One region of the Streptomyces sp. NPDC047028 genome, then DNA from elsewhere that is predicted to be linked to it. Evidence: riboswitches for the same ligand, from Rfam matches in the RefSeq annotation. Region 1 holds a riboswitch; the other holds the start of a gene.
The links. Region 1 has a riboswitch for glycine ahead of gcvT (glycine cleavage system aminomethyltransferase GcvT). Riboswitches for the same ligand answer to the same signal wherever they lie in the genome.
Positions count from the first base shown of each region.

Region 2: it holds a riboswitch for glycine, as region 1 does, so the genes downstream of both, gcvP (aminomethyl-transferring glycine dehydrogenase) here and gcvT (glycine cleavage system aminomethyltransferase GcvT) in region 1, are expected to answer to the same signal.

Region 1 covers NZ_JBEYVS010000031.1:21,363-25,926, forward strand. The annotation lists gene glyA (serine hydroxymethyltransferase) at 1-199, opposite strand, end outside; gene gcvH (glycine cleavage system protein GcvH) at 214-588, opposite strand; gene gcvT (glycine cleavage system aminomethyltransferase GcvT) at 732-1,859, opposite strand; glycine riboswitch at 2,018-2,115, opposite strand; gene ABZ854_RS25580 (AAA family ATPase) at 2,294-2,971, shown strand; gene ABZ854_RS25585 (enhanced serine sensitivity protein SseB) at 3,033-3,824, shown strand; gene ABZ854_RS25590 (enhanced serine sensitivity protein SseB C-terminal domain-containing protein) at 4,089-4,564, shown strand, end outside.
Region 2 covers NZ_JBEYVS010000002.1:9,090-13,653, reverse strand. The annotation lists gene gcvP (aminomethyl-transferring glycine dehydrogenase) at 1-2,419, opposite strand, end outside; glycine riboswitch at 2,594-2,688, opposite strand; gene ABZ854_RS02195 (PRC-barrel domain-containing protein) at 2,808-3,179, shown strand; gene ABZ854_RS02190 (DNA polymerase IV) at 3,217-4,564, opposite strand, start outside.

The DNA of each region.
Region 1 (4,564 bases):
CGCCGTAGTAGCGGCGGCCCGGGTAGCCCTCGGCGTACTTGTTGGTCAGCACCGAGCCCTGCGCCTCCATCACCGCGAGCGGCGCGAAGTTCTCGGAGGCGATCATCTCCAGAGTGGACTGCTGGCGGACCAGCTCGGCGTCGACCGCGGCGGCGATCTCCGGGTCCAGCTCGTGCAGGGACGTGTTCAGGACAGTCATACGGCTACGACTCCTCAGCCGGCGATGAAGGTGTCGTACTCGGCGGCGGAGAGCAGCTCCGGCGCGTCGCCGACCTTGACCTTGAACAGCCAGCCGCCCTCGAAGGGGGCGGAGTTCACGAGCGAGGGGTCGCTGACGACGTCCTCGTTGACCTCGGTGACCTCGCCGGTCACCGGGGAGTACAGGTCGGAGACCGACTTGGTCGACTCCAGCTCGCCGCAGGTCTCGCCCGCGGACACGGTGTCACCGACCTCCGGGAGCTGGACGAAGACGACGTCGCCGAGCGCGTTGGCGGCGTGCTCGGTGATGCCGACCGTCGAGACGCCGTCCGCGGCGGCCGACAGCCACTCGTGCTCCTTGCTGTACCGCAGTTCCTTGGGGTTGCTCATGGCCTGAATTCTCCTGTACGCGCGGGAGTGCTGGTGAAAGGGGGACCGCAGGCGCCGCTGCCGGGGCAGGCGGGATGTGCGCGGGGTCACACGGGGGTGACGGGCCGCGCCCCGGTGCCCGGCCGTGACGCCGGTAGAAGTGTCTACTTCTGGCGCTTGTAGAACGGCAGCGCCACGACGTCGTACGGCTCGTGGCTGCCCCGGATGTCGACGCCGACACCCTCGGTGCCGGGCGCCGCGTGCGCCGCGTCGACGTACGCCATGGCGATCGGCTTGCCCAGGGTGGGGGAGGGGGCGCCGGAGGTGACCTCGCCGATCACCTGGCCGCCGGCGACGACCTGGTACCCGGCGCGCGGCACGCGGCGGCCTTCGGCGATGAGGCCGACCAGCACGCGCGGGGGGTTCGCCTCGGCGCGGGAGGCGGCTTCGGTGAGCGCCTCGCGGCCCACGAAGTCGCCCTCCTTCTCGAACTTCACGACCCGGCCGAGGCCGGCGTCGAAGGGGGTGAGCGCGGTGGTCAGCTCGTGCCCGTAGAGCGGCATGCCCGCCTCCAGGCGCAGCGTGTCGCGGCAGGACAGGCCGCAGGGGACCAGTCCGGCGGCCTCGCCGGCCTTGGTCAGCGCCTGCCACAGCTCGACGGCGTGCTCGGGCTTCACGAACAGCTCGAAGCCGTCCTCGCCGGTGTAGCCGGTGCGGGCGATCAGCGCGGGGACGCCGGCGACGGTGCCGGGCAGGCCGGCGTAGTACTTGAGGCCGTCGAGGTCGGCGTCGGTCAGCGACTTCAGGATGCCGGGGGACTCGGGGCCCTGGACGGCGAGGAGCGCGTAGGCGTCCCGGTCGTCGCGGACCTCGGCGTCGAAGCCGGCGGCGCGCTCGGTCAGCGCGTCCAGCACGACCTGGGCGTTGGAGGCGTTGGCCACCACCATGTACTCGGTGTCGGCCAGGCGGTAGACGATCAGGTCGTCCAGGATGCCGCCGTCGGCCTGGCAGATCATGGTGTAGCGGGCGCGGCCGACGCCTACGGAGGCGATGTTGCCGACCAGCGCGAAGTTGAGCAGTTGGGCCGCCTGCGGGCCGGTGACGGTGATCTCGCCCATGTGGGAGAGGTCGAACAGGCCGGCCTTGGTGCGCACGGCGAGGTGCTCGTCGCGCTCGGAGCCGTAGCGCAGCGGCATGTCCCAGCCGGCGAAGTCGGTCATCGTCGCACCGAGCGAGCGATGCAGGGCATCGAGCGCGGTGCGGCGCGGCTCAGTGGGTTCGGTACTGCTCATCGGTCGGTCGTCTCCCGGGTCGGCTGTGACAGGCGAGGAACGTTCCTCCCCATCTGTCATCGGAACCTGAGAGGTTCGCCACGACCGCCACAGGGACGATCAAGGGCTTGCACCTTGGGTGGGGCCACTGCCGGCAGCGGCCCGCTTTTCAGATGTGCCTCGCCCGCGCGGTAACGGGGCCTGAGAGATTCAAGGGAGGGACTTGCTCCTTCGGCGCCCCAGCGGCGATGGCTGAGGACTCTCCCGCGCGGATTCAAGCGGCCGGTATGCAGTTGGCGCGCACATCATTGCACGCCGGACGCGCACCCGTCAGGACCGGTATCTGTAACCGACCTGTGGCCGTACGCGCACGCCGCCGTCGGACACCGCGCATTACCTTCTCTTTACATTCGATGGGCATGGATATTACCGAGCCCAAGGGGAGGACGATCACGGTGAACAGGACCACGGCGTACGCCGCCGCGACCGGCATCGCGGTGCCGAAGCAGCCCTCCGCCCCCGCCCGCGAGCGCACCGCGGACCGACCCGCCCCGGTCGTCCGCGACCTGCGCGACCGGGCCGGCCGCAGCCCGCACGCCCTGCTCTTCGGCCCGGACGACCTGGTGGTGATCACCGGCCTGCCCGGCAGCGGCAAGTCCACGCTGATGCACCGCGCGGTCCCCGGCCCCCGCGTCGACTCCCAGGACACCCGCGACCGCTGGGCCGCCCGGCTGCCCCGCCGCCTGCCCTACGCCCTGTACCGCCCCCTGGTCCGCCTCGCCCACTACGCGGGACTGCGCCGCGCCCTGCGCTCCGGCGAGGGCATCGTCGTGCACGACTGCGGCACCCAGACCTGGGTGCGCGGCTGGCTGGCCCGCGAGGCCCGCCGCCGCGGCGCCCGCCTCCACCTGCTCCTGCTCGACGTGGCGCCCGAGGCGGCCCGCGCGGGCCAGCGCGAGCGCGGCCGCGGCGTCTCCCGCTACGCCTTCGGCCGCCACCGCCGTACGACGGCCCGGCTGCTGCGCGCGGTGGAGCGCGGCGACCTCCCCGCCGGCTCGGCCTCCGCCGTCCTCCTGGACCGCCCCGCGGCCGACGTCCTGCGCTGCATAGCCTTCGCACAGCGCGCGGACTGACCAGCCACTAATCTGATCGCCGCATCAGTGGTTTCGATGGTTTCCAGCAGGCGGTAGGCACATGGACTTCCCGGCGGACGTTCCCGCGGACTTCCCGGCACAGGCGCACCCCCACCCGCACGGCGGTTGGCCCGGCAACGAACTGGAGGAGGTGCTCTCGGCCTCCCTCGGCGTGCCCGGCGCGGCCGGGCGGATCATCGAGGTGCTGGGCCGCAGCTTCCTGTGGATACCCCTGCCGGGCGGCGGCGGCCCGGACAGCGGCCCCCTCGACCTGCCCAGCATGGAGATCGACGGCCAGGTCTACGTCCCGGTGTTCAGCTCCGAGGAACAGTTCCGGCAGGCCGCCGGCGCCCACCTGTCGTACACCATCGCCCCGGCCGTGGAGTTCGCCCGCGGTCTGCCCCCGCAGGCGGGCCTGGCCGTCAACCCCGGCGGCGTGGTCGGCGTTCCCCTCCCGCCGGACGCGGTGGCCGAGCTGTGCCGGGCCGGCCGCACCCCGCTGGACGGCCCCAACACCGGCGGCCGGGTCCGCCTCTTCGAGCCCGACTGGCAGGACGACCCGGTCGACTTCCTCGCCGCCGCCTCCGCCGAGTTCGCCGCCACCGGCGTGGTCCGCACGGCCCGCCGCTGCCTCGCCGCCATCGAGGCGGCCGACCCGGTCATGTTCATCGGCGTCGAACTCACCCAGTGGGAGGGCGACCTGCGCGACCTCCCCCTCCAGGCCCTCGGCCGAGCCCTCACCACCACCCCCGCCCCCTGCCCCGTCAACCTCCTCCTCATGGACGCAACAGACGACCCGGTAGCCACCTGGCTCAGAACAAACGTCCGACCCTTCTACGAGCACGGCCACTGAGGCGCCCCGCAGGGGCGCCCCAAAGGGGCGCGGGGCTGTGTCCGATACGCGGCTCCGCCGCGTGGGCGCGACAAGCCACAGACGACCCCCACCCGCGACCGACCCCCGGACCCCGCCCAGCAGGGGCGCCCCCAAAGGGGCGCGGGGAACTGCGCGATCAACCACCACGCACCCGCACCCGCGACCGAACCCATGGCCCCGCCCCCCTGGGCGCTTAAGCTGTCACCAAACGCGGGGCAACTGCCAGAAGGGCCGGTACAACAGGTGAGCGCGAGCCACAGCGGCAGCGTCGAGCACATGCTGCGCCAAGTAACCCCCGGGCGCTACGACGCCTACGAGGCCCTGCTGCGCGCCCTCGCCACCCCCTCCGCCGGCCAGATCTGGATGCTCCTGTGGCACGGCCAGGCCGGCTCCCCGGACGCCCAGTACGGCACGATGGACGTCGACGGCTCCCACTACGCCCCCTGCGTCACCTCCGCTCAGGAACTCTCCGCGAGCGGCTGGAACCGGTCGTACGAGGTCGTCGACGGAGTCGACGTGGCCCGCACCCTCTACCCCGACCACCACGGCCTCTGGCTCAACCCGCATGCCCCCGGCGGCGGCGTCGGCATCCCCTGGCTGGACCTGCGCCGCATCGCCACCGGACTGGACCGCCAGCCGGCCGGCCCGCTGCGCCTGTCGGAACCCGGCATCGAGATCCCGCAGTTCTACGCCCTGCTCGCGCAGAACGCCCACCGCAC
Region 2 (4,564 bases), on a different contig from region 1:
CGGTGTAGAGCACGGGGAAGTGCGGCTCCAGGCGCTTGGCGATGTAGTTCGCGGAGAGCACGGCCACCTGCGTGGCCCGCTTCAGGCCCTCGCCGCCCATCAGGCGGACGTACGCCCACGAGATCGGCAGGATGCCCGCGCTGCCCCAGGGGGCCGCGGAGATCGGTCCGACGCCCGTGGCCGGGCCGGCCTCCGGCTGCATCGGGTGGTTCGGCAGGTACGGCGCCAGGTGCGACCGTACGGCGACCGGGCCGACGCCGGGGCCGCCGCCGCCGTGCGGGATGCAGAAGGTCTTGTGCAGGTTCAGGTGGGAGACGTCGCCGCCGAAGTGGCCGGGCTTGGCGAGACCGACCAGGGCGTTGAGGTTGGCTCCGTCGACGTAAACCTGCCCGCCGGCCTCGTGGACCTGGGCGCAGATGTCGGCGACGTGCTCCTCGAACACCCCGTGCGTGGACGGATAGGTGATCATCAGAACGGCGAGTTCGTCGCGGTGCTTCTCGATCTTCGCGCGCAGGTCCTCGACGTCGATCTCGCCGTCCTCGGCGGTCTTGACGACGACGACCTTCATGCCGGCCATCACGGCGCTGGCGGCGTTGGTGCCGTGCGCGGAGGACGGGATGAGGCAGACGGTGCGCTGCTCGTCGCCGTTGGCACGGTGGTAGCCGCGCACGGCGAGCAGGCCGGCCAGCTCGCCCTGGGAACCGGCGTTCGGCTGCAGGGACACCTTGTCGTAGCCGGTGACCTCGGCGAGCCGGGACTCCAGCTCGTGGATCAGGGTGAGGTAGCCCTGCGCCTGCTCGGCGGGGGCGAAGGGGTGCAGCTGGCCGAACTCGGGCCAGGTGACCGGCTCCATCTCGGTGGTCGCGTTGAGCTTCATCGTGCAGGAGCCCAGCGGGATCATGCCGCGGTCGAGCGCGTAGTCCCGGTCTGCCAGCTTGCGCAGGTAGCGCAGCATGGCGGTCTCGGAGCGGTGCTCCTGGAAGACCGGGTGCGTGAGGTAGTCGTCGGTGCGCAGCAGCGCCTCGGGCAGCACCTCCTCGGTGGCGGCGTCGAGCGCGTCGATGGCGCCGTCCACGCCGAACGCGAACCACACGGCGCGGAGCTGGGCGCGTGTGGTGGTCTCGTCGCAGGCGATCGAGACGAGGTCGCCGTCCACGAGGCGCAGGTTGACGCCGCCTGCGCGTGCGGCGTCGACGACCTCGGCGGCCCGGCCCCCGACCTTGACGGTGAGGGTGTCGAACCAGGTGCCGTGGACGACCTCGACGCCACCCGCCCGCAGACCGGCGGCGAGGATCGTGGCGTACCGGTGGGTCCGCCGGGCGATGGCCCGCAGCCCCTCGGGGCCGTGGTAGACGGCGTACATGCCGGCCATCACGGCGAGCAGCACCTGGGCGGTGCAGATGTTGCTGGTGGCCTTCTCGCGGCGGATGTGCTGCTCACGGGTCTGCAGGGCGAGCCGGTAGGCCTTGTGCCCGTCCGCGTCCACGGAGACACCGACGAGCCGGCCGGGCAGGCTGCGGGCGAACTTCTCGTGCACGGCCATGTAGCCGGCGTGCGGTCCGCCGAAGCCCATGGGCACGCCGAAGCGCTGGGTGGTGCCGACGGCGATGTCCGCGCCCAGCTCACCGGGCGAGGTCAGCAGGGTGAGCGCGAGGAGGTCGGCGGCGACGGTGACGAGCGCGCCGAGCTCGTGGGCCTGGTCGATGACGGGCTTGAGGTCGCGTACGGCACCGGAGGCGCCCGGGTACTGGAGCAGCACGCCGTTGATCTCGCGTGCGGCGATGTCGGCCGGGATGCCGTCGCTGAGGTCGGCGACCACGATCTCCACGCCGGTCGGCTCCGCGCGGGTCTCGATCACGGCGATGGTCTGCGGCATCGTGTCCGCGTCGACCAGGAACAGGCCCTTCTTGTTCTTGCCCATGCGGCGCGACAGCGCCATGGCCTCGGCGGCGGCGGTGCCCTCGTCGAGCAGGGAGGCGCCGGAGGTGGGCAGGCCGGTCAGGTCGGCGACCACGGTCTGGAAGTTCAGCAGCGCTTCCAGGCGGCCCTGGGAGATCTCGGGCTGGTACGGCGTGTAGGCCGTGTACCAGGCGGGGTTCTCCATGACGTTGCGCAGGATGACGGGCGGGGTGAACGTCCCGTAATAGCCCAGGCCGATCATAGAGCCGAGGACCTGGTTCCGGTCGGCGAGCGTGCGCAGCTCTTCGAGCACCTCGGCCTCGGTGCGGGCGCCCGGCAGGTCCAGGGCGTCGGCGTTCTTGATGACGTCGGGGACCGCGGCGGCGGTCAGCTCGTCGAGGGAGCCGTAGCCGACGTGGGCGAGCATCTTGGCCCGCGCCTCGTGGTCCGGGCCGATGTGGCGCTGCTCGAAGGGGATGCCCGCTTCGAGATCCGAGAGCGGAATGCGATGGGCGGTCATTGCGGAGGCCTCCTGGTCTGACGCGACCTTCGAGGGGCACCCCGGCACGGGTACCCCGACGGCCTCCCCCTCTGTCATCTCAACCTGAGAGCTTCACCGGGCGCCCGAGAGCCCCGGCTTTCACCGTCGGTGAGAGCGGAAGCCGTCGACGCCCGCCCTGCTTTCCAGAGTGACCTCGTCCGTGCGGTACGTGAGCCTGAGAGATTCCGGGGAGGATTTGCTCCTTCGGCGCCTCCGAAGTGGTCGGAGGACTCTCCCGCGCGGGGTCAGCAGCCGCTGCCAGGGTACCAGCGGGGGCGGCGCACGAGCCTTCGAGTGGCCGCGCCCTTGAATGTGCTCTTTTGTAGTGCTTACGGATGAGTTGCGACCACGTGGAGGGAGAGGGACCGTGCAGACCGACATCGATCCGCGCAACCTGATCGGCCGCAAGGCGTTCGACAGCTCCGGCACCAAGCTGGGCACCATCGACGAGGTGTACCTCGACGACGCGACCGGCGTGCCCGAGTGGGCGGCCATACGGACCGGACTGTTCTCCCGGGACGCGTTCGTCCCCCTGGAGCCCAGCGAGCTGGTCGAGGGCTCCCTGCACGTCCCCTTCGACCGCGCCCTGATCAAGGACGCCCCCGACTTCGGTGTCGGCCGCCATCTCTCCCCCGAACAGGAACTCCAGCTGTACCACCACTACGGCCTGGACGTGGCCCCACCTCCCTCCGTCCCGGACCACACCTTCGGCAAACTGGCAGGCCCGGAAAACCCCTGACCACCCCTACCCCGCTCCCCACGACCCGGCCAGTCCCCTAAGGGGCCCTGGAGGACACTTCCGTCGCCGGCTCCCCGGAGAGGTCCGACGGGGTCCGGGGTGGAGTCCGGTGGCGGCCGGTGTCCGACAGAGGGGCAGGTGAGGGGGCGAGGGGGGCCGGGACCAGCGGCAACGGTTCCGTCGGCTCGAGCGACGGATCGTCCGCCGGGAACGTCCGGACCCGCCCCGGCCCCGAGTACGGCGTCTCGAACCGGACAGTGACCCTGCCGACGCCGCTGCCCTGCACCCACCCCTGGCCGTGCTCCGCGTGCCGCACGTCCTGCCCGGCCCGCCAGTGACGCTCGGCGGGCGACTCCGGTTCCGCCGCCGAGGGCTCGGCCACGACCTCCTCCGCCGGCTCCGCCCCGCCCTCCCCCGCCGCCTGGGCGAAGAGGTCCTCCTGCGTGTAGTCGGCGAGCCCGGTCACCCCCACTCCGAGCAGCCGTACCCCGCCCGTCGTGTCCACGGACTCCAGCAGCCGCGCGGCCGCCTCCCGGACGACCGCCGGATCGTCCGTGGGCCCACGGAGCGTCTCGGACCGCGTGAGGGTCGAGAAGTCGTACCGCCGCACCTTCAGGACGATCGTCCGCCCCGACAGCCGGGCCTCGCGCAGCCTCCGCACGCACCGCTCCGCGAGCCGCCGCACCTCCATGCCGACCCGCAGCCGGTCGTGAATGTCGACGTCGTAGGTGTCCTCCACGGACACCGACTTGGTCTCCCGGTCGGACACCACGGGCCGGTCGTCGCGCGCCAGCGCCATCGCGTACAGCGCGTGCCCGTGCGCGTTCCCGAGCAGCCGGACCAGTTCGTCCTCACCGGCCTCGGCCAGCTCCTCGACCGTGGTGATCCCGGCCCGCCGCAGGTGGTCGCCGGTCGCCGGCCCCACGCCGGGCAGGGTCCGCACCGGCATCGGCCCGAGCAGGGTCCGCTCGGAGCCCGGCTCGATCAGCATCAGCCCGTCCGGCTTGGCCTCCTCGGAGGCGATCTTCGCGAGCATCTTGGACGCAGCGAGCCCCACCGACCCCGTGAGCCCGGTGACCGCCCGGATGTCCGCCCGCAGCTTCACCCCGGTCCGCCGCGCCGACTCCTCGTCCCAGGCCGCTCCCGCGGCCTCCAGGTCCACGAACGCCTCGTCCAGGCTCAGCGGCTCCACCAGCGGCGACAGCTCCCCCAGCAGCGCCATCACCTGCTCGCTGATCGACCGGTACACCGAGAACCGCGGCACGAGGTACGCGGCGTTCGGTGCCAGCCGCCGCGCCTGGGCCGTGGGCATCGCCGAGTGCACCCCGAACACCCGCGCCTCGTACGACGCCGTGGCCACCACACCGCGCGGCCCGAGCCCGCCC